Regions from separate parts of the Comamonas sp. GB3 AK4-5 genome, predicted to be linked through region 2. Evidence: predicted binding sites of a transcription regulator. Region 2 holds the regulator's gene; each other region holds the start of a gene.
What was found. Region 2 encodes FNR, which switches genes on or off when oxygen is low (the NO sensors DNR and NnrR bind a similar motif). Its sites were predicted from a motif close to TTGATNNNNATCAA; they were not measured.
Positions count from the first base shown of each region.

Region 1: ACA027_RS02015 (universal stress protein) is a predicted target of FNR. The motif match lies at 7,553-7,566, and genes of this name have one in related genera.
Region 3: ACA027_RS13505 (universal stress protein) is a predicted target of FNR. The motif match lies at 4,832-4,845, and genes of this name have one in related genera.

Region 1 covers NZ_CP166730.1:441,741-451,427, forward strand. Annotated here, with positions in the region: gene ACA027_RS01980 (MFS transporter) at 1-432, shown strand, start outside; gene ACA027_RS01985 (hypothetical protein) at 654-1,139, shown strand; gene ACA027_RS01990 (DUF2145 domain-containing protein) at 1,196-1,984, shown strand; gene ACA027_RS01995 (serine endopeptidase) at 2,067-3,128, shown strand; gene ACA027_RS02000 (diguanylate cyclase) at 3,118-4,617, opposite strand; gene ACA027_RS02005 (diguanylate cyclase domain-containing protein) at 4,598-6,118, opposite strand; gene tgt (tRNA guanosine(34) transglycosylase Tgt) at 6,162-7,334, opposite strand; gene ACA027_RS02015 (universal stress protein) at 7,654-8,169, shown strand; gene ACA027_RS02020 (hypothetical protein) at 8,270-8,704, opposite strand; gene ACA027_RS02025 (phospholipase A) at 8,893-9,687, opposite strand, start outside.
Region 2 covers NZ_CP166730.1:3,319,996-3,329,682, reverse strand. Annotated here, with positions in the region: gene ACA027_RS15065 (DUF748 domain-containing protein) at 1-207, shown strand, start outside; gene ACA027_RS15060 (DUF349 domain-containing protein) at 353-2,905, shown strand; gene ACA027_RS15055 (hypothetical protein) at 3,036-3,290, shown strand; gene fnr (fumarate/nitrate reduction transcriptional regulator Fnr) at 3,380-4,102, opposite strand; gene hemN (oxygen-independent coproporphyrinogen III oxidase) at 4,324-5,706, shown strand; gene ACA027_RS15040 (sulfite exporter TauE/SafE family protein) at 5,710-6,447, shown strand; gene ACA027_RS15035 (hypothetical protein) at 6,529-6,663, opposite strand; gene ACA027_RS15030 (HD-GYP domain-containing protein) at 6,628-7,917, shown strand; gene ACA027_RS15025 (EAL domain-containing protein) at 7,914-9,687, shown strand, end outside.
Region 3 covers NZ_CP166730.1:2,993,413-3,003,099, forward strand. Annotated here, with positions in the region: gene ACA027_RS13480 (cbb3-type cytochrome oxidase subunit 3) at 1-48, opposite strand, end outside; gene ccoO (cytochrome-c oxidase, cbb3-type subunit II) at 60-683, opposite strand; gene ccoN (cytochrome-c oxidase, cbb3-type subunit I) at 699-2,138, opposite strand; gene ccoS (cbb3-type cytochrome oxidase assembly protein CcoS) at 2,202-2,339, opposite strand; gene ACA027_RS13500 (heavy metal translocating P-type ATPase) at 2,339-4,798, opposite strand; gene ACA027_RS13505 (universal stress protein) at 4,907-5,350, shown strand; gene ACA027_RS13510 (enoyl-CoA hydratase/isomerase family protein) at 5,703-6,482, opposite strand; gene ACA027_RS13515 (Bug family tripartite tricarboxylate transporter substrate binding protein) at 6,547-7,539, opposite strand; gene ACA027_RS13520 (malonyl-CoA decarboxylase) at 7,735-9,174, opposite strand; gene lgt (prolipoprotein diacylglyceryl transferase) at 9,333-9,687, opposite strand, start outside.

The DNA of each region.
Region 1 (9,687 bases), 2.2 Mb from region 2:
CTGGGCAGATTGTTCCGCCTGGCCAAGGCGATTCCCATCGTTCCCTACAAGGAAGATCCGGCCACTTACGAAGCCGCCTTCGTCCGCGCCGCCCAGGTGCTGCGCGAGGGCGATTTGCTGGCCATCTTCCCCGAAGGCGCCATCACCAGCGATGGTCAGCTGCAGCCCTTCAAGGGCGGCATCATGAAAATCCTGGAGCAGGCCCGGGTCGATGGGCTGGAGCTGTCGGTGGTGCCCATGGCGCTGACCAATCTTTGGGGCTCGTTCTTCAGCCGCATCGAGGTACGAGACGGCAAGAACGTGGCCATGGTGCGGCCGCTGCGCCGTGGCTGGCTCAGCCGCGTGGGCTTGGAGGTTGATGCCGCTGTGCCAGCAGACCAGGTCACGCCGGAGCTGTTGCATGCCCGCGTAGCGGCCTTGCTGGCGCGGTGAGCGCACTTGTTGGATGGCACGGCTTGTGAAGACCGCAGCCACATGAAGGCATGGGGGAGATGTACCCGCCATCCCGGCTTACCCCGCACGAGGTATGTCAAAGACTGTGGCCTGCGCGTCAGGCAGGCGGGTGCAAGGCCGGGGGGCGGGTATAACGCCATGGTCACCGAAGCAGATGGCGGCACGCCAGGAAATCAATGCGCAAGGAATTTTTTGTGAACATGGCTTCGAACCTCTCCACCCCAGCCGTTTCCCCCCGGAGCTTGCTGCACCACAGCCTGTGCGCCATCGGCCTGGTCGGTGCGCTGTGGGGCGTGGGCACCACAGCCCATGCGCAGAGCGAGGCATCACCGGTGTTGTCGGCGCTGCCGCTGGCCTCCATGGTGGGGGCGGCCGCATCGGGTGGTGATTCGGAGCAGGTGATGCTCGCACCGCTGCTGGTCTCCGGTGTGGGGGCTTCGCTGGTGGTGGAATCGGTGCAGGTCTCGGCGAATGGCGTGGTCTATGTATTCAAGAACATGGCCAATGGCGCCTCGGCGGTGCTGGAGGTGTCTGGCAATGCGGTGGGTGCTGTTTCGGTGGGCGTGGGTACCGTGGTGCAAAGCAGCGCCATCGGCGCCGGCGTGATCCTGCTGGCCGCAGGTCAGGTGCTGGCCTTTATCCCGAACGCCGTGGGCAAGGCCTTGCTGCACAACGAGCGCCTGTGATGCGCAGCGTCTGGAGTAGCACGCGCATGCCCTATCTCCGTTGCGCGCCCACCCGCATGGCCGCCGCCACCATGCTGTGCCTGGCCTTCATGGCCGCAGGCACGGCACAGGCCGGTCGCAGCTGTGAAAACCGGCCGATGACGGCGCAGATGCTGACGCAGTCACTGGATCTGGCCCAGCGAACGGCCCAGGTACTGGAAGCGGAGCACCAAAAAATCGGCACCAAGGTGGTGCTGCTGGGGCGTGCCGGCCAGGATCTGTCGACTTACCAGCTGAAGTATTCGCACTTCGGCTGGGCCTACCGTACACCGGAGGGGCTGTGGCGCGTGGCGCACAAGCTCAATGGCTGCGGCACGGCCGAAGGCCATGTCTACCGGCAGGGCTTGGGCGAATTCTTTCTGGATGATTTGTGGCGTTATGTGGCGGCCGTGCAGGTGCCCACGCCCGAGGTGCAGCAGGCGCTGTGGACCTATCTGACGAATCCGCAGACCGTGCTGCGCATGCAGCATGCGCCCTACAGCATGGTCAGCTACGTCTGGGGGCAGCGTTACCAGCAGTCCAACCAGTGGGCGCTGGAGAGCCTGGCCGTGGCTATGGAACCCGCCACGGTGCAGCAACGCGCCCAGGCGCAGGCCTGGCTGCAGTTCAAGGGTTACGAGCCCAGCGCGCTGGTGATCCGCTCCTGGACGCGCCTGGGTGGGCGCATGACCGCCGCCAATATTGCCTTTGACGACCACCCGAATGAAAAGCGCTTTGCCAGCCGCATCGAGACCGTGACGGTGGATTCGGTCACCCAGTGGATGCAGCGCACCCAGCTGGCAGGCCCTGTACGCGAGCTGCGCTGACAGCGGCATGCGATATTTGCCATCAAAATGGTCTGTATCGCCCGTCTGGACTGCATAAGCCGCTATTGAGTCAGGAATTTGTATGAGTAAATCTTTGCGCTTGCCCGAGAAATGGTTTCGCCGTGGCCTGTGGCTGGTGTCGGTGGTGTTTGCCTCTTTTCTGATCGGCCTGGGCGGGCTGGTCGTGGGCAATCTGCCCCAGGTGGCGCCGACACAGGAAGTGGAGGACTTCATCCCCGCTGCCGACGCCCAACCGGTGAAGGCCGCGTTGCAAGCTGCCCGCAAGACCGAGCGTGAGGCAGAGCGGGCGCGGGATACGGCACGGCTCAAGTACGACGCGGAAAAGGCCAGGTACAGCGCTGCCCGCGAAACCTTTGACAACTGGGTGGCCACGCGCCGCGCCACCGACCGCCCCGAGCAGGATGCGGACCTGCTGCGCCGCACCCGTGCGCTGGATGCGCTCAAGCAGGCCGAGGACCAGGCCCGCCAGCTGCTGGAGCAGCAAGACCAGAGCAGTCTGGCGGCCGCGCAGGCGGTGGCACAGTCCGAGTCGGAGTGGTCGGCCTTGCGTGATGCGGCCTATCCCCAGTGGCAGGAGCGCATGCGGGCCGTGGAGCTGCGCGTTTTTCTGTACCGCCTGGCCATCACCTTGCCGTTGCTGGTGCTGGCCGGCTGGTTGTTCGTCAAGCAGCGCAAGAGCACCTGGTGGCCTTTTGTCTGGGGCTTTATTTTCTTTGCCCTGTTTGCCTTTTTCGTGGAGCTGGTGCCCTATCTGCCCGATTACGGCGGCTATGTGCGCTATATCGTCGGCATTGTGCTGACGGTGCTGCTGGGGCGCTATGCCATCCTGGCGCTGAACCGCTATCTGGAGCGACAAAAACTGCAGGAGGCCCTGCCCGAGGTACAGCGCCGCGAGGAGCTGAGCTACGACGTGGCCCTGGAACGCCTGGCCAAGAGCGTGTGCCCCGGTTGCGAGCGGCCGGTGGATGTGAAGAACACCGAGATCGACTTTTGCCCCCATTGCGGCATTGGCCTGTTTGACCATTGCGGCGCGTGCCAAACCCGCAAGAGCGCGTTCTCCCGTTTTTGCCATGCCTGCGGCGAGCCGGCGAAGGCGGTGCTGGCGCAGCCCCTCAAGCCCTGAAAGACAGATCCGGGGCGGCAGAGGGCGTTTGTGCCTGCCGCGGTGTGCTTTGCACTTCCACCTGGATCTGGATGGCGGACGGGGTCTGTGTCTGGGGCAAGGCCATGGTGCTGGGCACCGTGGCCAGACATTCCACGCGGTTGCGCCCGCCCTCCTTGGCGCGGTAGAGCTGGGCGTCGGCCTGTGCCAGTGCCAGTTCTGTCGTGGCGGGCAGGGCCGTGGCCGCGTAGTGGGCCACGCCCACGCTCATGGTGATCTGCAGGCAACCGCCCTGGGGGATGGGAAAGGACAAGGCCTGCACGGCGATGCGCAGACGCTCTGCGGCGGCCAGTGCCTCGTCCAGCGAAGCGCCAGGCAGGCAGACGCAGAATTCCTCTCCGCCATAGCGCCCCACCAGGGTGCCGTCTTGCTGCTGTTGCAGCAGCGTGTTGGCAAAGCCTTGCAAGACCTGGTCGCCCATGGCGTGGCCATGCTGGTCGTTGACCTTTTTGAAATGGTCAATGTCCAGCAGCAGCATGGCCAGGGGAGCAGGTGGGGCATGCAGCTGGGACAGGGCCGCTGCGCTGCGCTGTATGAAGGTGCCGCGTTCCAGTGTGCGGGTCAGAAAGTCATGCTCTGACGCGTAATGCAGGCGCTGCAGCACCTCGTTGCGTGCTGCATGGGAGCAGGCCACGGTCAGCGGGCCCAGCCACAGCAGGCTCAGCTCCAGGCGCAGCGCGGCCATGCCGCCGATGACGGTGCTGGTCTCCAGGTCATAGCCTTGGACGAAGAGCAGACATTTCCACAGCGTGAACAGGGCGAACAGGGAGGCGGTGCAAAACAGCGAATAGCGCAAAGCGCACCAGATAAAGGCCGGCAGCGTGAAGGCCATGGCGCCAGGGCCGCCAATGGCAAAGGCCACCAGCTCGGACAGCAGCAGTGCCAGCAGTGGCAGCGGATTGGAGTGCTGCGAGTCTTTTTGGCGCCCAGGTTGTCCATAGCTGAGCACCATTGGCACGATGAGCAAATGGTTCATGCCTTCGGTGACCAGCATGATGGTCAGCGTATACCAATGTTGCCCCGTACCTGGCTCCACCCATTGCAGCATGGCCGTGACGGTGCTGGCTGCCAGGCAGGGGGCCAGCACATACAGCGGAGAGTGTTCGCGCCGCAGCTGCAAGGTGGCCGGTGTCAGCCGTGCCAGCAGTGTGCTGCCCACCAGCACACCCGAGACGTCGGACAGGGCACAGAACAGGGCGGACTGCAGCGGCTGCTGATCCAGCAACTGAGCGACCAGGCTGGCCAGGGCGATGGCCATAAAGCAGGGCCAGCGACGCCACTGTGGCTGGCGCGCCAGCAGCCCCAGCATCAGGGCATTGGCAATGCCAAAGCTGGAGAAACCATCCCATAGCTGCCATTGCGACGTCAGCGGATAAAGCAGCAGGGCAATGCCCCATGGCAGGGCTGCATGTTGCCGAGGCGAAAAGGAGTCAGCGTGTGCCTGTGACATGGCGGCGGTGGTGCAGATGGGAGGGGGTGTCGCTGGTGTTTCCGTAAACCGTGGAGACCACGCGGTCGCGCCCGTTCTGCTTGGCTTGGTAGAGCTGCAGGTCTGCGCTGTGGATCAGTGCGTCGATGGCATGGGGCGGGGGGCAATGGGGGCAGAACGCCATGCCCACGCTCACGGTGACATGCAGCGGCGGGCTGCTGCCACCCAGCGCAAAGCGGTGGGCGCGCACGGCAGCACACAGTCGCAGTGCCAGTGCCTGGGCCTGGTGCATGGACATCTGGGGAAGCAGCACCAAAAACTCCTCACCACCCAGGCGGCCCATGGTGTCGCCCGCACGCAGTTGGAGCCCAGCCACCTGGGCAAATTGGCGCAGCACGGCATCACCGGCGGCATGGCCATGGCAGTCGTTGATGCGCTTGAAATGGTCCAGGTCCAGCACCAGCATGGCCACCGGCGCCTGTCGGGCGCAGAGGTGGCCCATTTGCTGTTTGGCCTGCAGGAAAAACGCATTGCGGGAGAGCAGCCCGGTGAGAAAGTCGTGGCTGATGGTGTGGTTCAGCTGCTCCATGGCGCGCTGGCGTGCCTGGCGGTTGCAGGCCATGGCCAGCGGCCCCAGTGCGAGCAACGTAATGCCCACCCGCAGCGACAGGGCGCTGTTCCAGAATTGGGGCGTGAACTGAAAGCTGCCCATGGCGACCTCTGCCGTCAAAATCAGGCAAACCACCAGACACAAGATGGCCGTGCTCAGAAAACGGTAGCGGATTGCGCACCAGAGCAAGGCGGGGATCACAACCGGCAAGCTGTCCGCCCCTCCAACGGTCAGGGCCGCGGCGGTGGATGCGATGACGGCAGCCAGCGGTGCCGCGTGCTTCCACAGCCGGAGCAGGGAACGCGGGGGGAAGCAGATGGAAATGCTGAATGGGCGGCAGCGAGGCAGGGCCAGCAGCACGGGGAGGATCAGCATATTGCTTTGCAGCTCGCCGCTGAACCACATCGACAGGCTGACCCAGAGCTCGGTCTGAAACAGCACAGGCCCCGTTCCGCCGGCGACCACGGCACTGGCACTGGCAGCGGCCAGTACCGCAGCGAACAGCAGCAAAGCCGAGTGCTGGCTTTGCATATACCGGGTGGCCGCATCGGCGCGCAGCAGAATCAGGCAGCAGGTGGCACTGCTGACCAGGTTGGCCGCAGTGAACCACAGGGTGCTCAGCAGCTGTGAGCCGGTCAGCAGATCGGCCGCCACAAAGCCCGTGCCGGCACCCAGCCAGGCCAGCGGGGAATGCGCCAGATGCGGGTGGCGCAGCATCAGCCCGGCCAGCACCGGGTTGGCCGGCCACAGGGCCGAGGTGAAGTTGATGGGGCGCCCCAGAATGCCGAGCAGGGCGAAGCAGAAGACGATCAGTGCTACCAGCGCGGGCCCCCGCCATCCGGCCCACGTCGGCTCTGGCGTGTCACAGTCCTGCGCAGCGGTGTGGGAAGGCGGGAGTTGCGGTGTGGGCATGGCGCGGGCTACGCACCATGCAATAGGGCAGGTGCCGTGGCCGTTATACCCCGCGGCTGCGATCCTGCGCGAACTTCTGTCGGAAAGCGCCGAACGTCCCGGCCTCCAGTGCAGCACGCACTTCCTGCATCAGATTCAGGTAGTAATGCAGGTTGTGGATGGTGGTCAGCATGGGGCCCAGCATCTCACCGCAGCGGTCCAGGTGGTGCAGATAGGCGCGCGAGAAACCGTCGCGGCCGCCGTCGTCCCAGCTCACGCCGCTGGTGCCCGCGCAGGCGTGGCAGGTGCAGGTGGTGTCGAGCGGCTGGTGGTCGGTCTTGTGGCGTGCATTGCGCATCTTCAGATCACCATAGCGGGTGAAGACCGTGCCGTTGCGCGCATTGCGCGTGGGCATCACGCAATCGAACATGTCCACGCCGTCGGCCACGCCCTGGACCAGGTCTTCGGGCGTGCCCACACCCATCAGATAGCGCGGCTTGTGGGCCGGCAATAGATGGGGGGTGTGGGCCATGATCTCCAGCATCTCGTCCTTGGGCTCACCGACGGAGACACCGCCCACGGCATAGCCTGGGAAGTCCATTTCCACCAGCGCCTGCAGCGATTCCTCGCGCAGATTCAGGAACATGCCGCCTTGCACAATGCCGAAAAGGGCATTGGGATTTTCCAGGCGTTCGAACTCGTCCTTGGAGCGTTTGGCCCAGCGGCGGCTCATTTCCATGCTCTTGCGCGCCTCGGCCTGGGTGGTCTTTTTGCCGTTGGTTTCGTAGGGCGTGCATTCGTCGAGCTGCATGACGATGTCGGAGTTCAACACCGTCTGGATCTGCATGCTGACCTCGGGCGACATGAACAGCTTGTCGCCGTTCACGGGGCTTTGGAAATGCACGCCTTCCTCGGTGATCTTGCGCATGGAGCCCAGGCTCCAGACCTGAAAGCCGCCCGAGTCGGTGAGGATGGGCTTGTTCCACTTCTCAAAGGCATGCAGGCCGCCAAAGGTCTGCATGATGTCCAGGCCGGGGCGCATCCACAGGTGGAAGGTGTTGCCCAGAATGATTTGCGCGCCCATTTCCTCCAGGCTGCGCGGCATCACGCCTTTGACGGTGCCATAGGTGCCCACGGGCATGAAGATGGGGGTCTGCACCACGCCATGGTTGAGCGTGAGCTGGCCACGGCGCGCGTGGCTGTTGGGGTCGGTCTTGAGAAGTTCGAACTGCAGCATGATGGCGCGCATTGTCCTTGAATTGGCTCCCCCCTGAGGCGCTGCGCGCCTTCCCCCGAGGGGGACGACGGCCTTTGCTGCGGGGCGGCCCTTGCTGGCCGTCCCTGACTTGGGGCGTGCCGTCGTAGGCCCTTGCGCTGGCCCTGGTGTGGTGCGCCGTTGCATGTGGCATGCCTGCGCGAGAGCCGCTGCCTGCGCGCAGCGCTTGTTGGTGGTTCTTGACCTGGGTCACGGCCCAATGCATGCGATGGGGAGGGGGCGGTGCCGGGGTGTCTATAGTGGTGGTTGCGGCCATCAGGCCATTCAGGAGGACATGGAAATGACAAGAATTTTGGTTGCAGTGGATGGTTCTCCCTCGTCGCTGGAGGCTGTGCGCCATGCCGTGGGGCTGGTGCGCAGCGGTCTGCGCGCCACGGTGGTGCTGGCCCAGGTGCAGGAAGAAGCATCTTTTCTCGAGCTGGCCACGCAGGATTCCGACCGCATTGCCAAAGCGGCCTTGGGTGCCGGCATGCACCTGATGGCGCCTGCCGTGGTGGAGCTGCAGGCCGCAGGCGTGCCTTTCGAGCGTGAAGTGGCCCTGGGCGAGCCCGGCACCACCTTGGTGGACATGGCCGAGCGCCTGCAGTGCGACTGCATCGTGGTGGGGGCTCGCGGCATGGGCGCGCTGCGCCGGGCCTTTATCGGCTCGGTGTCGCAGTCGGTGCTCAACCACAGCCGTGTGCCGGTGACCGTGGTGCGTGAGCGCGAAGATGCCGCCATGGAGGTGTTGGGCGAGGACGGTGCCCAGGTGATGGCCGATGGCGTGACGCCTTTGTCGACCAAGGCCAGTCTGTAAAAGACCTGCAGAGCAAGCTCCTGGCGCAGGAGCTGCTATCAAAAAAGCGGAGCTGGGCTCCGCTTTTTGGCTGCTGGAAGAGGGCCGTCTCTTCCCGACTTCAGGCTGCCGCCTGTTGGCGGTAGCGGTCGTAACGATCGTGGCTGTGGGTGGAGGCGCGCTCGCTGGCGGCTTGCAGCTTGCCATGGGGCAGCGTGGCCAGGCGCTGGAACATGCGGCGGCAGTAGCCGCGTATCCACAGGCATTTGTTGATTTCATCCACGGGCAGGGGCCCGGAGACCACGACGATGCCGTCCGCCTCATCCCACAGCCCAGCCAGGCGCAGGCGGCGGCACATGGTCAGCGCCCAGGATTGGATGCGCAGCGGACTGCCATGCTGGTGGACTTCTCCGGTGTGCAGGTTAAAGGCGATGGCGACATGGTCGGTCTTCAGCTTGAACCGGCGTGTACCGGTGACGGCATTGGGCTGTTCGCGCATGTCGTAGAGGTAGTACTGCCCGGATCTGAGCTGATATCGCAGATGCTGTAAATCCATGAATCATGCCCTTTAAAGCGTGCCCCTGAGAGCGGGCGGTACGCAGGACTGCGTGGGAGGCATTCTCTCCGAAATAGCCCAAGGAGGGGATTATCTCGTCGGTTGGACCCTGGCTAACTGCGCATCAGACGGGGCTTCCCCCGCCATGTGTGCGGATTGCGCCAGTCCAGGGACTGCGGCCCGGGGAATTAAAAGTCCAGCAGGCTGAGACCCACGCTGAACATGGTGCGCTTGTAGTTGTAGTCGATCAGGCTGTCGCCGTAGCCGCTGAACAGCTGCACATGCAGGCGCAGATTGCTTTTGCCACCGTTCCAGCCCTCACCCAGGGTGCGCAGCCACTCGATGCGGCCTGAGCCTCGGCCCTTGCCCAGGCTGCCTCTGGCGGTCAGCCCGAGGTAGTTGTGCTGGTTCACATTCCAGCCCAGCTTGAGCTCGCCACGGCCTATGTCGTCTTGTATGCCGGGGTTGTCATCGTTGTTCGGGCTTTCCTTGATGCGCTGCCACAGCTTGGCGTGGACTTGCCAGCGATTGTCCAGTTCGGCTCCGGTGAGCACATACCAGCGGTTCCAGCTGCGCGATAGCGGGTCGCTCTGGCCATTGGACTGGTGGGCCAGCCCCACGCCGCTGTAGCGCCAGCGCCAGCCAAAGGGCAGTTGGGCGGTGGTGGGGTAGATGTAGAAGATTTCCGGCTCGTGGTCGGTGGTGCGAAAAGGCCGGGAAATATCGGCATTGAACACCTGCCAGTACGACTGCTGGGTGTAACCCACCCACAGCGAATCCTTGAGGCCGGAGCTGCTGTCGGTCAGCAGGCCGGAGGCCAGCTTTGTGCGCGCAGACAGCTGTATGCGCATCTCCTGCTTTTGGTAGGGCTCCGAAGTGCTGGCTGGCTTGCCGGGAGTGCTGGGCTGCTCGTTGACATGGTCGGCCGTGGTCAACGACACGCTCATGGGGCGGTAGCCACGCAGGCTGAAAGTGCCGCAATC
Region 2 (9,687 bases):
CCGCCCGAAGACATGCGCAAGCTGCTGGTCGAGCAACTGCCGCTGCCCTCTACCGCCATGCAAGAGCTGGCGGTGGCGCGGGCCATGGCCGTGCGCAGCTACCTGGCGGCGCAGGGCATTGATATGGCCCGTTTGTTCCTGGGGAATTCCAAGGCCGATGGCAAGGATGCCGAGGCAAAAGCCCAGTTGAGTCTGGCAGTTCAGTGATTCGCTGGGGCTGAGCGGCAATAAAGGGGAAAATACCCCACTTGGCCGCGCCTGCCCCAGGCTCGCGCGCTTGCTTTATGGCCCCGCCGCATGGGCGTGCGGGGCATTTACACACACATGTACCAACTTTTTTTGAAGCAGAAAAATGTCTGAAGCCCCAGAAGTGAACCCGACCCCGGCCAAATCCCCCGAGGCCCACCCGTTGGATACGGTGACTGGCGGTGCTTTTTCTGCAGAAACATCGGGCGACCGTGCGGCACGCCTGCGCGAATGGCTGGCCACTGCGCCTGCACTGGATGTGCTGCAGGACGTGTTCAAGGAAATGAATGTGCGCGACAAGGGCGCGGCCCGTGTCGTGCGTGACCGCCTGGACGAGCTGCGCCGTGCCAAGGACCAGGACGCCATCGCCGTGGAATGGGTGGCAAAAGCCCAGGCCCTGCTGGCCCAGCCTACATTGAACACGGCCGATGCCGCAGCCTGGCAGCGTGAAGCCGCCAAGGCCGGCGCACCGCTGTCGCGCGAGCCGCTGGCAGGCTACAAGGCCCAGTTGGCCGAGCGCATCAAGGCCGCAGAAGACCTGCAGCACCGCGTGCAGGTGCAAAAGGAAGCCGCCGTGCTGCTGTCCCAGCGCATCGAAGTGCTGTCCACCAAGTCGTGGAAAGACGCCGCCGCCGTGCAGCAAGCCCTGAGCACCGATGTGGCGCGCTGGCAAGAGCAGGCCCAGGCACTGACCGAAGACGCCGCCTGGGCCAGCCTGGACGCCCGCCTGGCCCAGCAGCTGACCGGCTCGCGCGATCAGCTGAACGTGGTGTGGGAGGCTTTCTCTTCCGCACTGGCCGCCACGCAGGCCGCTGCCGACAACGCCGAAGCTGCACTGCCCACCGTGCCCGTGTGGGCCGACGAAATTCGCGTGGGCCGAGGTCTGCCGGCCGAGCTGGCTGCCGAGACGCCAGCTGCCCAGCCCGCCAAGGGTGACGCCCCCATCAAGGCTGCCGCCGTGGTCTTGCAGGCTGCGCAGGCGCTGCAAGCCCTGCTGGAAGGCAGCGAAGACAAGACCGGCGCCATCGCCGGTTTGCGCGCCGCCTTGCGCCAGCATGGCCGCTCGCTGGACGCCGCAGTGCTGGCGCAAATGGATGCGCTGCTGGTGCAGGCGGGCGATGCCCGAGGCTGGAAGCCCCAGGCCGTGGATGCCGAGCGCGAAGCCCTGGTGGCCAAGGCCAAGGCGCTGCTGGAGCGTCCGGAAGGTCAATCCCTGGGTGGCCGCAAGGTGCAGGAGTCGCTGCGCCAGCTGCGTGAGCAATGGAAGCAGCTGGACCAGGGCTCCGCGCCCAACCACGGTCTGTGGAAGCAGTTTGATGAGGCCTGCAACACCGCCTACAAGGTGGTGGAGGGCTGGCTGGACAAGCTGCGCAGCGAATCGGCCGAGCACAAGGCCTCGCGCACCGCGCTGATTGAAGAGCTGCGCGCCTGGGGCCAGTCGGTCAAGGACAGCCAGGACTGGAAGGGCATGGCCCGCAGCCTGCGCCAGTTTGCCGAGCGCTGGCGTGAAGGCGGTCATGTGGGCGAGAAGCTGTATGCCGAGCTGCAGCAGCAATGGCGCCAGGCCATGGGCGAGGCGGAAGCCCCGCTGCAGCGCGTGCAGCAAGCGAGCTTGCAACGCCGCCACGCCATGATCGAAGAGGCACAGGCGCTGGGCAATGCACCCGCGCTGCAAATCGCCGCCATCAAGGCGCTGCAGCAGCGCTGGCAGGCTGAAGCCCAGGAGGTGCCGGTGGATCGCCGCCAGGAGCAAAAGCTGTGGGATGCCTTCCGCAAGCCGCTGGATGAGGCTTTCAGCCGCAAGCCGGCCGAGCGCGGTGACCGCGCCCGCACGGCCGTGAACCCCGCCACGCTGAGTGCCCATGACCGTGCCGTGCTGGAAGCTTCGCAGCAATTGGAAGCCGCCAATGCCGACGGCGATGTCCAGAAAATCCGCGCCGCCGTGGCAGGGCTGGAAGAAGTGCTGCGCAACGCGCCTGCGGCCGCTGCTGCCGAAGCTGCAAGCCCGTCCGCAGCGGAGGGCGAAGCTGCCCCCGCAGCGCCGGCCGTGGCCCGCCCGATCAAGGCGGTGCGTGGTGATGACCGCCCCGGTATGCGCAAGGAGGCCGCACCGGCACCCGCTGCGCGCAAGCCTGGCCGTCCGGAGCGTGGTGATCGCGGTGATCGTTTCGAGCGCCCCGACCGTACGCCCCGTGGCCCACGCCTGGGTGATGCGGCTTTCCGTGCACAGCGCGAAGCCATGGACCACGCCCAGTTTGCGCTGCGCAAGCTGACGGCCCAGGCCCACGGTGAAGCCTTGACCCAACTGATGGATGCCTGGGGCCAGCGCGATGCGGCTTTGCTGCCCGCTGCCCAAGAGCTGGGCAAGCTCAGCAATGCGACGCGCAACAGCTGGCAGGCTGCTGTGTCGGGTGCTGCCCAGGGCGATGCTGCCCAGTCGCTGCTGCGCCTGGAAATGGCGGCCGATGTTCCCACGCCGGCCGACCAACTGTCTGCCCGCCGCGCTCTGCAGCTGCAGCTGCTGACCAACCGCAAGGCCGCTGACCCCCGCACCACCTGGGAGCAGGATGTGGCCGCCGTGCTGGCCGCTGCCCGCAGTGACAGCGATGCCCAGCGTCTGCAAAGCGCGCTCAAGGCCTTGCTGCGTGGCAGCAAATAAGGTCGTTTAGACGCTGACCTTCAAAAGCCTGCAGCAATGCAGGCTTTTTTTATGTTTAGGGTATCTGCTAGAGCGCCCGCGCCCAGCTTGGGGACAATGGCAGTGCGTATCCCTCAACAAGGAGAGTCCCATGCTGTTGCGTCGCTGGATGTGGATTGTTTGGCCGGCCTTTCTGGCCGCCGGGGTGATGGAGATGTTGGTCTTCGCCTTTGTCGATCCACTGGATCTGCCTCGGTTCTCAGCCTGTGCCGAGACGTCGCGCTTGGGTGTCTGTACCGCCGCTTTCTTTGTGTTCTGGGGCATCACCATCATGGCTTCGGCGATGACCTGTTTGCTGGCGCTTTCGCCCCGGGAGATCAACGACGCGGCGTCCGCATCCGCCTGATGTGGTGCAGATGCCACCATGAAAAAAAGCCTCCGTACGGAGGCTTTTTCAATAGGGCGCGCACGGCATCAGCTGCCGTGGGCTGTGGATCATGCGCACTCGTGCTGGCTGTTGACGATGCGCTTGAGGCCTTCGGTGTCGAGGATGCGCACATGGCGCTGCTTGACTTCGACCAGGCCTTCTTCGACGAACTTGGAGAAGGTGCGGCTGACGGTTTCCAGCTTCAACCCCAGGTAGCTGCCGATTTCTTCGCGCGTCATGCGCAGCACCAGCTCGGACGAGGAAAAGCCGCGGGCATGCAGGCGCTGCACCAGGTTCAGCACAAAGGCGGCCAGGCGCTCCTCTGCGCGCATGCTGCCGAGCAGCAGCATCACGCCATGCTCGCGCACGATTTCGCGGCTCATCACCTTGTGCACATGGGACTGCAGTGCCGTGACTTCGCGTGAGAGATCTTCCAGGCGATCGAAAGGCATCACGCAGACTTCGGCGTCTTCCAGTGCCACGGCATCACAGGTGTGGTGGTCGTGCACGATGCCATCCAGGCCAATGATCTCGCCTGCCATTTGGAAGCCGGTGACTTGATCGCGGCCATCTTCCGTGGCCACGCAGGTCTTGAAGAAGCCGGTACGGATGGCATAGAGCGAGGTGAAGGCCTCGCCATTGCGAAACAGGGTGCTTCCACGCTTTACTTTGCGGCGGGTCGCCACAATTTCATCAATACGTTGCAGCTGCTGCTCATTGAGGCCGCTGGGCATGCACAGTTCGCGCAGGTTGCAATTGGAGCAGGTAACTTTGATGGGGGGGGGGGTCATGGTAATGACGCCTTGGGATCCCGCGGAACGGGCCATCGGACGTAATGCTGAAGGATTATCGGAATGTGGGGCGAGGGGGATCGAAGCAGAAAAGTGGAGGGAAGGCTCGAATGATTTGAATCAAATTGTCGCAGGTGTAGTTTGCTTGTATCTTGATGAGTGTCAAGTGTGACATTTCTTGCTTGGGGCACAGTGCAGCCAGCACACAAGGAATTCACACAATGACTGCTGTAACGCCAGAGCTACTTCGTCGGTATGACGTGCCTGGGCCCCGTTATACCTCCTATCCCACAGCTGACCGATTTATCGAAGCCTTTGGCCCTGGAGATTACGAGTTGGCCTTGCAGCAACGCAAACTCAACTCGGCCGCCAAGGCGCTGCCCATGTCGCTGTACGTGCATGTGCCGTTTTGCGCATCGCTGTGCTACTACTGCGCTTGCAACAAGATCATCACCAAGCACCATGAGCGTGCGCACACCTATCTGCAGTACCTGGAAAAAGAGGTGGCTTTGCAGGTGGCGCATTGCGGTGAGGGGCAGGCCGTCAGCCAGCTGCACATTGGCGGCGGAACGCCTACGTTCTTGTCTGACAGCGAGTTGTCGCAACTGATGACGATGCTTCGAGCGAAATTTTCCTTCGAGGCCGTAGGGGAATACTCGATCGAGATCGACCCGCGCACGGTGACACGCGAGCGCCTGCTGCATCTGGCGCGCCTGGGCTTTAACCGCCTGAGCTTTGGTGTGCAGGATTTCGATCCCGATGTGCAAAAAGCCGTGCACCGTGAGCAGCCTGCCGAGCAGGTGTTCGAGCTGGTGCAGGCCGCACGCGACATCGGCTTTCAATCGATCAATGTGGACCTGATCTATGGGTTGCCACGCCAGACGGCCGAGTCTTTTGACCGGACGCTGGAGCAGGTGGCTGCCTTGCGCCCTGATCGCATTGCGCTGTATGCCTATGCCCATCTGCCCGAGCGCTTCAAGCCGCAGCGCCGCATCGTGACGGAAGAGCTGCCGCAAGCCGGTGACAAGCTGTCCATGCTGTCGCGGTCCATTGATGCCTTTATGCAGGCCGGCTATGTCTATGTGGGCATGGACCACTTTGCGCTGCCGGACGATGCCTTGGCCATCGCCAAGCGCCAGGGGCGGCTGCACCGCAACTTTCAGGGCTACAGCACGCAGCCGGATTGCGATCTGATCGCGCTGGGTGTGTCGGCCATCGGCCGCGTGGGTGTGACGTACAGCCAGAACGCCAAGACGCTGGAGGAGTACTACGACTTCCTCGACCAGGGGCAACTGCCCGTGGTGCGCGGTCTGGCACTGAGCCGCGATGATCTGGTGCGCCGCGCTGTCATCATGGCGCTGATGTGCCAGGGCGAGGTGCTGTTCGAGCCCATGAGCCAAGCCTGGCTGCTGAATTTCGAGAGCTACTTTGCCAATGAGCTGGAGCTGCTGGAGCCGCAGGCAGAACAAGGTCTGGTGGAGATTCGCAGCGACGGTGTGCGCGTGACCTCCAAGGGCTGGTTCTTTGTGCGCGGAGTGGCCATGGTGTTTGACCGACATTTGCAGGCTGGCAAGACCCGGGCACGGTTTTCCCGGATCATCTAGCCCATGTGGCTATCGTTGTTGGGGACGGCATTTTTCATGGGGCTCGTGGGTGGGCCCCATTGTCTTGCAATGTGCGCAGCGCCTTGCGCGGCGGTGACGGGGCTGGAGTTGGGGCCGGAAGCCGGCACCCGTACCAGCATTCCCGTGCATGCGGATGGTGTGCAGCCGGCCCGGCAGTCCCGGATTTCGGCGCGTTGGCTGGCCTTTCATGGCGGGCGTTTGCTGGGCTATGCAGCGCTGGGTGGCGTGGCAGCCTATGCCATGGAGCGCGTCGCGTGGTTTTCCGATCGCACCACGGCGCTGCACCCCTTGTGGGTGATGCTGCACCTGGCCGCGCTGGCTTGGGGTTTGCTGCTGCTGTTTCAGGCACGCCAGCCTGCCTGGCTGGAGCGCAGCGGTCGCCAGCTGTGGGCGGTGGTGCAGCGCTGGCTGCATATGCCGGGTGGCACCTGGCTCACCGGTTGCCTGTGGGCACTGCTTCCCTGCGGCTTGCTGTACTCTGGCGTTTTGGTGGCTGCTTTGGCCGGTAGCGTGTGGCTGGGGGCGGTGAGCATGCTGGCCTTTGGTGTCGGCACCGGGCTGTGGCTGGCGGCTGGGCCTTGGTTGTGGCGCCGCGTCAGCGTGCTGCCCCAGTGGCGTGCGGCCTGGGGCATGCGGGTGGCGGGTGCCTTGCTGGTGGCTGTGTCTGTCTGGGCGTTGTGGATGGATGTGGTGGTGCAGCCCTCGCAGTGGTGCCGCTGACATATGTGGCGTGCAGGTGAAATCACATGGGGGCAACCAGATAAGTTGGGTGCCTACAAGCTAATGTGGCTTTGTCTGTCGTCATAATGAGGCGTTTGGGTTGATGCGCTGGCCGTTTTGGGTGGCGGAGACGATGTGACGCAATCCCTTTTCATCGATATTCAGGATGTCTGCATAGGCATGTATATCCAGCTGGACATCGGCTGGCTGCGCCATCCTTTTCCTGTGAGCAGTTTTCGCATCGGCAGCCCGGAGCAAATCCAGGCGCTGCAGTCGCTGGGAATACGCTCAATCCGTTGTATTCCTGCCAAAAGTGATGCGGAGATATCGCCTGCTTTACTTTCCCTTTCAATTGCAGAAGGTGACGGTACGGAGCAGCAGCCCTTGCGCATACCTGCCCCCCTGTTGATGCAGGCCAGGTCTTCGGGACAAAGCGTGCCGCCCCGCCGGAGTCAGCCGCAGGAAGACGGACCACTCGCGGTCCGTACGGAGCGTGCCGCATTGCAAATGTGCAACCAACGCTTTACGGTGGCAGCTGATGGATACCGCAAGGTGTTGGATGAGGTGGTGAGCGCTCCCGAACAAGCTCTGCAAACCAGCCAGCGTTTGGTGGGGGACTACATCACCGAGCTGCTGGACAGCTCGCAGACCACCATCCGGCTGTTGTCCGAAAACGTGGGGGAGCGGCAAGGTGCCCACCCCATCAATGTGACGGTCTTGTCGCTGCTGCTCGGCAAGGCGCATGGCTTGGATGCGGCGTGCTTGATGGATCTGGGTCTGGCGGCTTTGCTGCACGATGTGGGCAAGCTTGATATCGATCCGCGCTGTGCAGAGAACCTGCCTGGGCTCACGGATGGCCAGCGGCAGGAATATGAAAAGCATGTGGGGGCTTCGGTGGCCTATGCCCAGCGCATGGGGCTGTCGGCACGGGTGTTGACGGCGATTGCCCAGCACCACGAGGCGGCAGATGGGTCGGGGTTCCCGCTGCACCTGCTGCAGGAGGACTTGACGGTGGAAGGGCAAATCCTGGCGCTGACCAACTGCTATGACAAGCTGTGCAATCCGGTGGGTCTGGCCTCGGCCATGACGCCGCACGAGGCCCTTTCCGTGCTTTTTGCCCAACGCCGCGGCGGTTTCACGCGCGAGTTCGTGGAGCTGTTTGTGCGCGTGCTGGGGGTGTATCCCCCGGGCTCGGTGGTGCAACTGAGCGATGAGCGCTACGGCATGGTGGTGGCGGTGGACAGCGCGCAGCCACTCAAGCCACAGGTGCTGCTGTACCAGGCCGATGTGGCGCAAGACGATGCACAGCCCGTGGCCTTGGCGCAGCTGCCCGGGGTGGTGATCAAGCGCAGCCTGCGGCCATCGCAGCTGCCGCGCGAGGTGCTGGACTATCTCCTTCCGCGCAAACGTGTGTGCTATTTCTTCGAGCGGGCCGTTCCGTTGCTGGTTCAGCAAGGGGAGGTGTCATGAGCACGCATCCTCTGCAGGCTTGGTGCCAGGCCTTTGACTGGATGAGTGAGGCGGTCTGGGTGGTTGCGCCCTCATCGCTGACGGTGGTGTATGCCAATCGCGCGGCCCAGCAACTGGTGGGCCTGCCCCGCGAGCAGCTGCAGGGCTGCCATGTGCGCGATCTGGCGGCAGCGCCGCAGGATGTCTACCGCTGGAACGACCTGGCCGATATTGCCCAGGGGCAGGTCACCTACACCCAGGTGCTGCATGCCAGCGGCCGGGTGATACCGGTGGAGCAATGCATTCGCCAGATTCAGGATGCCCATGGCGCAGGCTGGCTGATCTGGACCTTGATGGACCGCAGCGAGCAGGACGCCACGGAGCGCGAGCTGGAAAGCCTGCTGGCTGAGTTGCGCGCCACGCTGGACTCTGCTGCGGACGGCATGCTGGTGTGTAGCGCGGACGGACAGATTCGGGCCTTCAACCACAAGCTGGCGGAAATCTGGGCCATGCCCAACGCATTGCTGCTGCAGCGCAATGACAGTGCCGTGCTGGCTTTTCTGCGCAGCCAGGTGCAGCAGCCCAAGGCATACGATCAATTGCTCGAGCAGTTGGGGCAGCAGCCACAGCTGCACACATGCGACGCGCTGCAGCTGCTGGATGGGCGCGTGGTGGAGCGGCGCAGTGTGCCCCTGCTGCGCCACGGTGTGCCGGCAGGGCGTATTTTTTCCTTTCGCGACATCACGCAGGCCACCGAAATTCAAAACGGGTTGCGGGTTGCAGCCCAGGTCTTCGAGAGCAGTCTGGATGCCATCTTCATCGCGGATGCGAAAGGTGCCATTGTCAAGACCAACCCGGCTTGCACACAGCTTTTGGGAGCAGGCTTTCCAGAAGGGACGCGCGCTACAGAGCTTTTCGACTACTGCGAGCAGGGTTGGCAGGAAGAGGTGGCACGTGCCTGGGGTGATGTGGGCTACTGGGAGGGCAACCGTACCTTGCAGCGGGCCAATGGCAGCCTGTGTGCCGTGCGCCTGTCCTGGGTGGCTTCGCGGGACGAGCATGGAAAGCTGCAGCAAAGCGTGGGCTTTATGCGCGACCTCACCCAGCAGCAGGCCGCGCAGCAGCAGATCGAGCAACTGGCTTTCAGCGACGCCCTGACCGGGCTGCCCAACCGCCTGTTTCTGGGGCAGCATGTCGAGCGGGCCATTGCCGAGTCGCCCGAGAGCAGCTTTGCGGTTCTGTTCCTGGACCTGGACAGGTTCAAGATCATTAACGACTCACTGGGTCACCAGTTCGGGGACCGCGTGCTGAAGCTGGTGGCGCAGCGCCTGCAATCCTGTTTGCGCCCGCACGACGTGCTGTGCCGGCTGGGGGGTGATGAGTTCGTTCTCTACCTGCACCACTGCCAAATGCCCAATTCGGAGCGCGTGGCCAAGCGCATCCAGGACGTGATGCGTGAGCCCTTTGGCTTGGATGGACTGGGGTTCTCGGTGCAGTGCAGCATCGGCATGGCCCAGTATCCCGACCATGGTCGCAGTCTGGATGAGCTGGTCAAGCAGGCCGATACGGCCATGTACCGCGTCAAGGCCAATGGCAAGGGCAATTACGGCTTTTACGAGCCCGCCATGTCCACCGGTCTGCTGGGGCGCATGCAAATGGAGCATGCCCTGCGTCAGGCGCTCAGTCATGAGGCATTGCGCGTGGTCTATCAGCCCCAGGTGGAAATGGCCACGGGCCGCATCGTGGCCTGCGAAGCCCTGCTGCGCTGGACCGATCCGCAACTGGGCGTGG
Region 3 (9,687 bases), 330 kb from region 2:
CGCCAACGACGCCAGCGTGGCCAGGATGCGCATGGTGGTGATATCCATATACAGCCCCCTTACTTCAGCGCGGTGCCCAGACCTTGCAGATAGGCCACGACAGCCTCCAGCTCGGTCTTGCCCTTGACTTGCTCTGCAGCGCCGGCGATTTCCTCGTCGGTGTAGGGCACGCCTACCTTGCGCAGCGCGCTCATGCGCTGGGCCACGACGGTGTCATCCACCATGCTCTTTTCCAACCAGGAGTAGGCAGGCATGTTGGACTCGGGCACCACATCGCGGGGGTTGTTCAAGTGCACGCGATGCCATTCATCGCTGTACTTGCCACCCACACGGTGCAGGTCGGGACCGGTACGCTTGGAGCCCCACTGGAAGGGGTGGTCGTACACGAACTCACCCGCCACCGAGTAGTGGCCGTAGCGCATGGTCTCGGCGCGGAAGGGGCGAATCATCTGCGAGTGGCAGTTGTAGCAACCTTCGCGCAGATAGACGTCGCGGCCCATCAGCTGCAGGGGTGGGTAGGGCTTGACGCCCTCCACCGCCTCCGTCGTGGACTTCTGGAAGAACAGCGGCACGATTTCCACCAGGCCACCCACCGCCACCACCAGCAAGATCAGAACGATCAAGAGGAAGTTGTTGGTTTCCACCTTCTCGTGGGTAAAGCCTTTGTTATTAGATGCAGACATATTGGTTCCTCAAACTCAGGCGTGAGCGGGGTTCACGGTGACCACGGGCACCTTGACGGCGCGACCCGACATGGCGGTCATCCAGACGTTCCAAGCCATCACCAGCATGCCGGCCAGGTACAAGAGACCACCCACCACACGGATCACGTAGAAGGGATAGGTCGCCTTCACGCTTTCCACAAAGGTGTAGGTCAACGTGCCGTCGGCATTGATGGCGCGCCACATCAGGCCCTGCATCACACCGGCAATCCACATCGCGGCGATGTAGAGCACGATGCCGATGGTGGCCATCCAGAAGTGCAGCTCAATGGCGGGCACGGAGTGCATTTTTTCGCGGCCAAACAGGCGCGGCACCAGGTAGTACAGCGAGCCCATGGTGATCAGACCCACCCAGCCCAGCGCACCAGAGTGCACGTGGCCCACGGTCCAGTCGGTGTAGTGCGACAGCGCGTTCACGGTCTTGATGGCCATCATCGGGCCTTCGAAAGTGGACATGCCGTAGAACGACAGGGACACGATCAGGAAGCGCAGGATGGGGTCGTCGCGCAGCTTGTGCCAGGCGCCCGACAGGGTCATCACACCGTTGATCATGCCGCCCCAGCTGGGAGCCAACAGAATCAGCGAGAACACCATGCCCACGGACTGGGTCCAGTCAGGCAGCGCGGTGTAGTGCAGGTGGTGAGGACCGGCCCACATGTAGGTGAAGATCAGGGCCCAGAAGTGCACGATCGACAGGCGATACGAGTACACGGGGCGGCCAGCCTGCTTGGGCACGAAGTAATACATCATGCCCAGGAAGCCTGCGGTCAGGAAGAAGCCCACGGCATTGTGGCCATACCACCACTGCACCATGGCGTCCTGCACACCGGCATAGGCCGAGTAGCTCTTCATCCAGCCAGCAGGAATCGAGGCGCTGTTCACAATGTGCAGCAGGGCCACAGCAATGATGAAGGCACCGAAGAACCAGTTGGCCACATAAATGTGCTTGACCTTGCGGATACCGATGGTGCCGAAGAAGACGATGGCATAAGCCACCCACACCACGGCGATCAGAATGTCGATAGGCCACTCCAGCTCGGCGTATTCCTTGCCCTGGGTGTAACCCATGGGCAGCGAAATCGCAGCAGCCAGAATCACCAGTTGCCAACCCCAGAAGGTGAAGGTCGCCAGCTTAGGCAGGAACAGCGCTGTGTGGCAGGTTCGCTGCACCACGTAGTAGCTGGTCGCAAAAAGCGCCGAACCACCAAACGCAAAAATCACCGCATTGGTATGCAGTGGACGCAAACGGCCAAAACTCAGCCAGGGAATACCGAAGTTGAGTTCAGGCCAGGCCAGCTGGGACGCGACAAGCACGCCCACAGCCATACCAACCACCCCCCATACCACGGCCATGATAGAAAACTGCCGTACAACAGAATCGTTGTAGTGGGCAGTATTGATTTTTAGAGAATCCATCGGGCACCTCTTAATTAGCACTGAAAGTGTTCATTGAATCGTTTTTTTGAGTGTTGACGATCATCAATCGTCTCGAAGAATGCGCTCGCCCTCCTGCTCCACGCTTTCGAACTGCCCTCGGTAGACTGCCCACCACAAGGCCGCCAAGATCGCCAGCACCAACACCACAGACAGCGGCACCAGCAAATACAAAATATCCATTACCGCACTCCCAGAAGCGGGGCCGCGCCAGCGGCGTCGTCCCCTTGGCGGACGGCAGCACCGCCCTGCCCCTGCTGCCCTGCGGCCACAGGCAAAGGCTTGGCCAGGCGTGCCGCATTGAGCACCACCAGCAGCGAGCTCAGCGCCATGCCCAGACCCGCCAGCCAGGCTGGCATCCAGCCCATCACCGCCAGCGGAATGCTGACGGCGTTGTACGCCGCGGCCCAGGCCAGGTTCTGGCGCACGATGCGCATGGTTTTGCGGGCCAGCAGCACGCTTTGCGCAATCAGGCCCAAGTCATCGCCCAGCACCACAAAGTCCGAGCGCGACTGCGCCAGCGGCACGGCGCGGCCAAAGGCAAAAGACACATGGGCCCCCGCCAGCACCGGGCCATCATTCAAACCATCACCCACCATGGCCACACGGCGGCCCTGGGCCTGCAAAGCCTGCAGGGCCTCCAATTTGTCCTGGGGTGTGCATTCGCTGCGCGCATGGGCAATGCCAGCGGCCTGGGCCATGTGTTGCACGGCGGCATCGCGGTCACCAGAAAGCAGGTGCAGCGTCATGCCCGCCTGGCCCAGCGCAGCCACCACGGCTCGGGCCTCGGGGCGCAGGCCTTCGCTCAGGCGCACACTGGCCCAGGGAAGCAGGCCCGCTTCGGTCTCTTCGGCCAGGTACACGCGCTGCAGCCCATCCACGGCCTGGTCCTGGCCCGCAAAGCGCCAGGAACCCAGGCGCAGCACATGCACGGCGCCTTGCGCATCCAGCAGCTGGGCGCGCAAGCCGGCGCCCGCGGTTTCTTCCACGCTTTGCAGCTGCCAGGCCACTGCTGGCGCTGCCAACCCTTGCGCAGCCAGCGCCAGCGCCCGTGACACCGGGTGGGCCGACTGCCCGCCCAACAGGCCGGCAAGTGCCAGTGCGGCATCGGCCGATGCCGCGGGGCTACCGGGAGCCAGGTCCACACCCATGATTTGCATACCGTCCTGCGTCAGCGTGCCGGTTTTGTCGAACACCAGGGTGTCTGCCTCGGCCAGCGATTCCAGGGCCTGCAGATTGCGCACCAGCACACCCTGCCGGGCCATAGATCCTGCAGCCGACAGCATGGCCACCGGCGTGGCCAGTGACAGTGCGCAAGGGCAGGTCACAATCAAAATGGCCACCGCCACCATCATGGCGTGGCTGGGGTTGCTGGGCCACCAGTACAGGCCAGCTGCCAGCGCAGCCAGCATCACCACCAGCAAAAACGGCTTGGCCACGCGATCGGCCAGCTGCGCCAGGCGCGGCTTTTGCAGCGCGGCGCTTTCCATCAGGTCCACGATCTGGGCAAAACGGGTCTGGCCGCCCACCACATCCACGGCCACTTCCACCGGATTGCCCAGGTTGTAGCTGCCTGCGGTCACGGCATCACCCTCGGCCTTGCGCACCGGTGTGGATTCGCCCGTCAACAGGGCCTCATCGGCATGGGTCTGGCCCTGGACCACCACACCATCGGCGGGAAAGGCCTCGCCCGCCAGCACCCGCACCACATCACCGGCCTGCAGGCGGCGCACGGCCACGCGCTCCCAGCCGCCCTCTGCCAGGCGCCGCTCCACGCTGTCGGGCAGGCGGTTCATCACGGCTTCCAGGGCACCCGCTGTTTTGTCGCGCAGACGCAGCTCCAGCCAGCGCCCGGACAGCAGGAAGAAGGCGAACATGGTCAGCGAGTCGTAGAAGACTTCTTTGCCAAAAGGACCATCCGGGTCGAAGGTCCCCATGGAGCTCACCACAAAGGTGATCAGCATGCCCACGGCCACAGGCAGGTCCATGCTGATGCTGCGCGTGCGCAGATCACGCCAGGCGCTGCGGAAAAATGGCCCGCAGGCAAAGAGAATCACGGGAATGCTGATGACCCAGGAGGCCCAGCGCAGCAGGGTTTCCATCTCCTGCGTCAGATCGCCCGGCCTGGCCTCGTAGGCAGGCCATGCGTACATCATCACCTGCATCATGCAAAAACCTGCCACCAGCCAACGCCACAGTGCACGGCGGTTTTCGGCCTGGCGCAGCTCGCGGGCATGCGCGTCGCGCGCGGGGAGCACGCCGTAACCCACCTGCTGGATGGCCGCCATCCACTGCGAGGGGCGTACCTGCTCCGGATCCCATTGCACCTTGGCACGGTGGGTGGCACCGCTGACATCGGCGCGCTGCACGCCTGGTACGGCGTTCAGCGCCGCCTCGATGGTCAGCGCGCAGGTGGCGCAGTGCATGCCGTCGAGCACCACATGCGACTCCCATAGCGGAACTTGCAAGGGGTCGACGACCTCGGTTTGAGCGCGGTCATGGGACGCAGCAGCAGGACGCCCGAACGAGCCCCACTCCAACGGATCATCGAGCAGCGAAACACTGCCAGAGTCATCCAGGCGGCCCGAATCAAGCGCAACCCGCTCGCGCGCCCGCGATGGACTCAGGGTTTCGTGGGACATGGCTGAAGCGTAACGGGCGCGATGATGAACGTATTGATGTGCATCAAGATCGATGCCAGCAACCGCTCTAAGCTTTGACCTGTCCGCTTGCAAATTAGGAGATAACACATGTACGAACGCATTCTGGTTGCCACCGACGGCTCCCCTCTTTCCGACAAAGCCGTGGCCAACGCCCTGGCCCTGGCCAAGCTCTGCGGCGCCACCGTGGTGGCGCTCAAGGTGGTCCCGCGCTATCCCCGCAGCTATCTGGAGGGTGGCGTGACGGTGGACAACACCGAGATCAAGCGCATCGAAGCCAAATGGTCCGAGCTGGCACAGGCCATGCTGGACAAGGTCAAGGAAGAAGGCCAAGCCGTGGGCGTGAAGGTCAAGACCAGCATCGCCAAGTCGGACCTGGTGGCCGAAGCCATCATGTCGGCCGCCACCAAGCAAAAAGCGGATCTAATCGTCATGGCCTCGCATGGCCGCAAGGGTCTGAAGCGCCTGTTGCTGGGCAGCGAAACACAGCATGTTCTCACGCACTCGGAGATTCCAGTACTGGTGCTGCGCTAAGCCGCTGCAGCCCACTCGGCTGCTAATGCTGGCTTAATCCCGGCAGGGCCTGATGGCGCTGCCCACGCATGGCGGCGCTTGAGGCGCCGCTTTGCTTTTAAGAGCACCCACAGCGCACCCCATATACGCTAGCGCCCATATAGCCCCAAAGCACGCGGCGCCGACTCCCGCTCTCACAGCGCCGAGAAAACCAACGCAGCCCCTGGCATGAGCAGCCTCCACCCACGGAGCTTTCTGTCTGCGTGTAAAGACCTGGGCTGACTCCAGAAACCACCAAAGCCGACACGCCCCATGTCAGAGGCACCACGCAAGGGCCGCCCCGACGCGTTGGTGCCGTCCCCCAGGGGGGGGATCAGAAAACCGCCGTACGCTTTTCCAGGAAGGCCGCAATGCCTTCACGGTGCTCGCGTGAGTCGGCATAGGCATAGGGCTGCGCCACAGCCTGGGCACCACCGGCCGCAATGGCGCGCAGCGCCTGCTTGTTCAGCCTTGCCGCCTGGGGCGAAAGCTGGGCCACGCGCTCGGCCGTGCGCTGCACCTCGGCCTCCAGTTGTGGCGCATCCACCACGCTGCCGATAAAACCCTGCTGCGCCATTTCAGCCGCATTGAACACAGCAGCCTCCAGCAGCATGCGCCGCGCCAGCATGCTGCCCAGCTCGCGCCCCACCAGCTCCAGCTCGCGCGGCGCCATGGGAAAGCCCAGCTTGGCAATGGGCGCGCCAAACTTGGCCTGCGCCGTGGCCAGACGCAGGTCACAGCAGCTGGCCATCTCCACGCCCGCCCCCATGCAGGCGCCGCGTATGGAGGCAATCAAGGGCACCGGGCAATCCAGCATGGCCTGCAACCCGCCCCATACCTCGGCCTCGTGAAAATGAGCGAGTGCAGCGGCATCAAAGCGAAAGCCCGGGTACTCGGCAATGTCGCCGCCGGCGCAAAAAGCCTCGCCCTCACCCTGCACCACCACGCAGCGTAGGTCAGGGCGCCGGGACAGCTCGGTGAACACCGTCTTCAGCTGCACCCACATGCCGCGCGACATGGCGTTGAGTTTTCCGTCGTGCTGCACGGTGACGCGGTAAATGCCTGCATGCGCGGGCTGCGCGCTCCAGGGCTGCAGCGTGATGTGTCCAGTCATGGGAGATATCCAGAAAGATCGAACGGCCACCGAGGTGGCCCAAGTGACACCGCAAGAAGATGCTTCACGGCCGCGCAGCAGCGCCGGTCTGGCGCACGATGCCGGCCCAGTGCTTCATTTCCTCTTGCAAGAAACGGGCGAAGTCCGCCCCGTACAAACCGGGCCAGCGCGTGCCCACGGCCTGCCAAGCCTGACGCACCGCAGGCGCCTGGGACATGGAGCGAAACACCTCGATCAGCTGGGCCTGCACGGCCTGGGGCGTGGCCTTGGGCGCGAAGATGCCATACCAGGCCAGGGTCTGAAAATCCGTCAGCCCCAGCTCGCGTGCGGTGGGCACATCGGGCAGCAACGGCGAACGCTCGGCGCTGGTGACAAAGGCCGCACGCAGCCGGTCGGCCTGCAGATGCGGCAGGGCCGAACCCAGGCCATCGATCATCAGCTCCGCATTGCCCTGGATCACATCCAGCATGGCCGGCCCGGACCCCTTGTAGGGCACATGCTCCAGCAAGGCTCCGGTTTCATGCTTGAACCATTCCCCCACCACATGGTTGGATGAGCCCACGCCCGCCGACGCATAGCGGTAACGCTGGGGCCTGCGCCGCAGCTCGGCCAGCAGCTCGGGCCAGCTGCGGGTGTTCAGACGGCGCGGATTGACCAGCAACACCAGCGGCATTTCGGCCACCAGGGCCAGGGGCGCAAAGTCCTCGTACAAATCCACATCCAGCTGCAGCAGCAAGGCACGGGAGACCAGCATGCTGGAGCCCCCCATCAGCAGATGCAGGCCATCGGCCGGTGCCTTGGCCACATAGCCCGCCCCCGCCGTGCCGCCCGCACCACCGCGGTATTCCAGGCGCATGGCCTGGGATGTTTCCTTGCGGAACTGGCGCACCAGCGTCTTGGCCAACAAGGCCGAATTGCCCCCGGCCGGAAAGGGCACGGTCAGCTCCAGCTCACCCGGCGGAATGCGGCCGGCAGCCGCTGGCCTCTGCACCCAGGCAGGCAGGGCCATACCCAGACCGGCAGCCCCCAGCAGCGCACCCATCTGCCTACGCTGCATCGGTGCTCCCAAATGCCCCGTCGGCACAGCGCGCAGGCACCCACAGGGTTGCCTGCAGTGCCGCAAGCACCTGCTTGCAACCCCGCCGTCTAAAACCGGCGCGCCTCCATGCGAAAGACACCGCGCAAGGGCCGCCCCGCCGCGCTGGTGTCGTCCCCCTGGGGGGAAGGCGCCACAGGCGACTCAGGGGGGAGCTCATTTCATCTTGCACAACGCCTCCATCTCACCCGAGAGCGGCAGCTTGCCCTCGGCCAGCATCGCGCGGTGCTTGTCCAGACGCTTCAAGTCATAGAGGTAGTTGACCATCAAGCCAAAGGACTGCTTCAGCCCCTTGTTCGAGGGGTCGCCCCCCCAGTTCAGCCGCTCCACGCGGGCGCCATTGCCCAGGTGAAAACGCGCCACGGGGTCTAGCGGGCGGCCTTCTTTCAGCTCCCGCCCCAGGTATTGGGCGGCACACCAGCTCAGGGCCTTGCGCAGCACGGCGTCTTCCTTCCATTCCAGGGCGCCGTCGGCAGCGGCCACCAGATCGGCCACCTTGACGGGGGCCTGTGTCTTCAAGGCCTTGGCCACTTCCTGGTGGCGTTTCTCGTCCCATTGCGAAAGCAGCTTGTCGCCCTGCTTGTTCAGCCAGCCACGCAGGCCCGGGATGGGCGAGAGGGTGGCGAAATGCTTGAGCTTGGGGAACTCCTGCAGCAAGGTTTCCACCACATGCTTGATCAGCGAATTGCCAAAACTCACACCCCGCAACCCGGTCTGGGTGTTGCTGATGGAGTAGAAAATGGCCGTGGTGGCCTTGGCCAGGTCTTCGGGTGCGGCATGCTCGTCCAGCAGCGGCGTGATGCCGGCGGCCATATGGTCGAGCAGTGCCACCTCCACAAAAATCAGCGGCTCGTTGGGCAATCGGGGATGGAAGAAGCCATAGCAGCGGCGATCGCAGTCCAGGCGGTTCTTCAGATCGGCCCAGCTGCGGATGTCGTGCACGGCCTCGTACTGGATCAGCTTTTCCAGCAGCGAGGCCGGGGAGTCCCAACTCAGCCGGCGCAGCTCCAGAAACGCCATATCAAACCAGGTGGCAAACAGCGACTCCAGCTCGGCATCCAGCACCACAAAGCGCTTGTCGGCCTTGGGCAGGGCCAGCAGTTCGGCACGCAGGTCGACCAGAAAACGCATGCCCCCTTCGGGCACGGAAAAACGCTGCAGCAGCCGGGTGCGCTCCGACACCAGCGCACGGCGCAATGCGATCTCGGCCTGCGCCTGCTCACCCGGCGACTCGGCCTTCTCACATTGCGCAAGGGCAGCATCCAGGCGCTGGGCATCCGGGCCAAACAGCTCGCACAGCAGCTGCCACAGGTCCTGGCGCTGTGCTGCGGTGGCCGTGGCATACCAGACCATCACTTCCTTGGCATGGCGCGCGCCCTCCACCTCGCTGACCCGCTCGTTGGCGGCGGCACGCAAGTCCTCCAGCAATTTGCGCAGCACATGTGGGGGATTGGCTTCGGCGCCACGGCGCAGCGTGGACTTCAGTCGCTGCGCCAGCGGGCGTATCGCCTTGCTCGCTTCCTCTGCAGGGCTGGCCTGTTGGGAGTTACGCAGCAGGGACATGCTGCGGGCAAACCATTCGGAAGCAACGTTCATGAAGAGGATCCTGCAATCAGGGTCGGCCACCATGCGGGCCGAACCACCCGAAAAAAAGAGGCTGCAGCAGCGCTGCGGCCACTATGGCAAAGATAGCATCTTATGCAGACCGCAAGCCCTTCGCAGGCCTCACTCGCCGAAAATCTGTCGCCAATCTGTCACAGTGACTGCGGCAGCGGCTGGCTGCGTTGCGACCACAGCCACAGCGCCGCACCCCCAGCCACCATGGGCACGCAAAGCCACTGGCCCATGCTCATGCCCAGCGACAGCAGGCCCAGATAGTCATCGGGCTCACGGAAGTACTCGGCCACAAAGCGCAGCAGGCCATAACCCATCAAAAACACCGCAGCCACCTGGCCCTGGCGATGCTCCTTGCGGGCATACAGCCACAGCAGCACGAACAGCAGCAAGCCCTCTAGCAAAAACTGGTAGATCTGCGAAGGATGGCGCGGCTGCAGCGAGCCGCTTTGCGGGAACACCATGGCCCAGGGCAGCTCGGGGCTGGCAAAACGA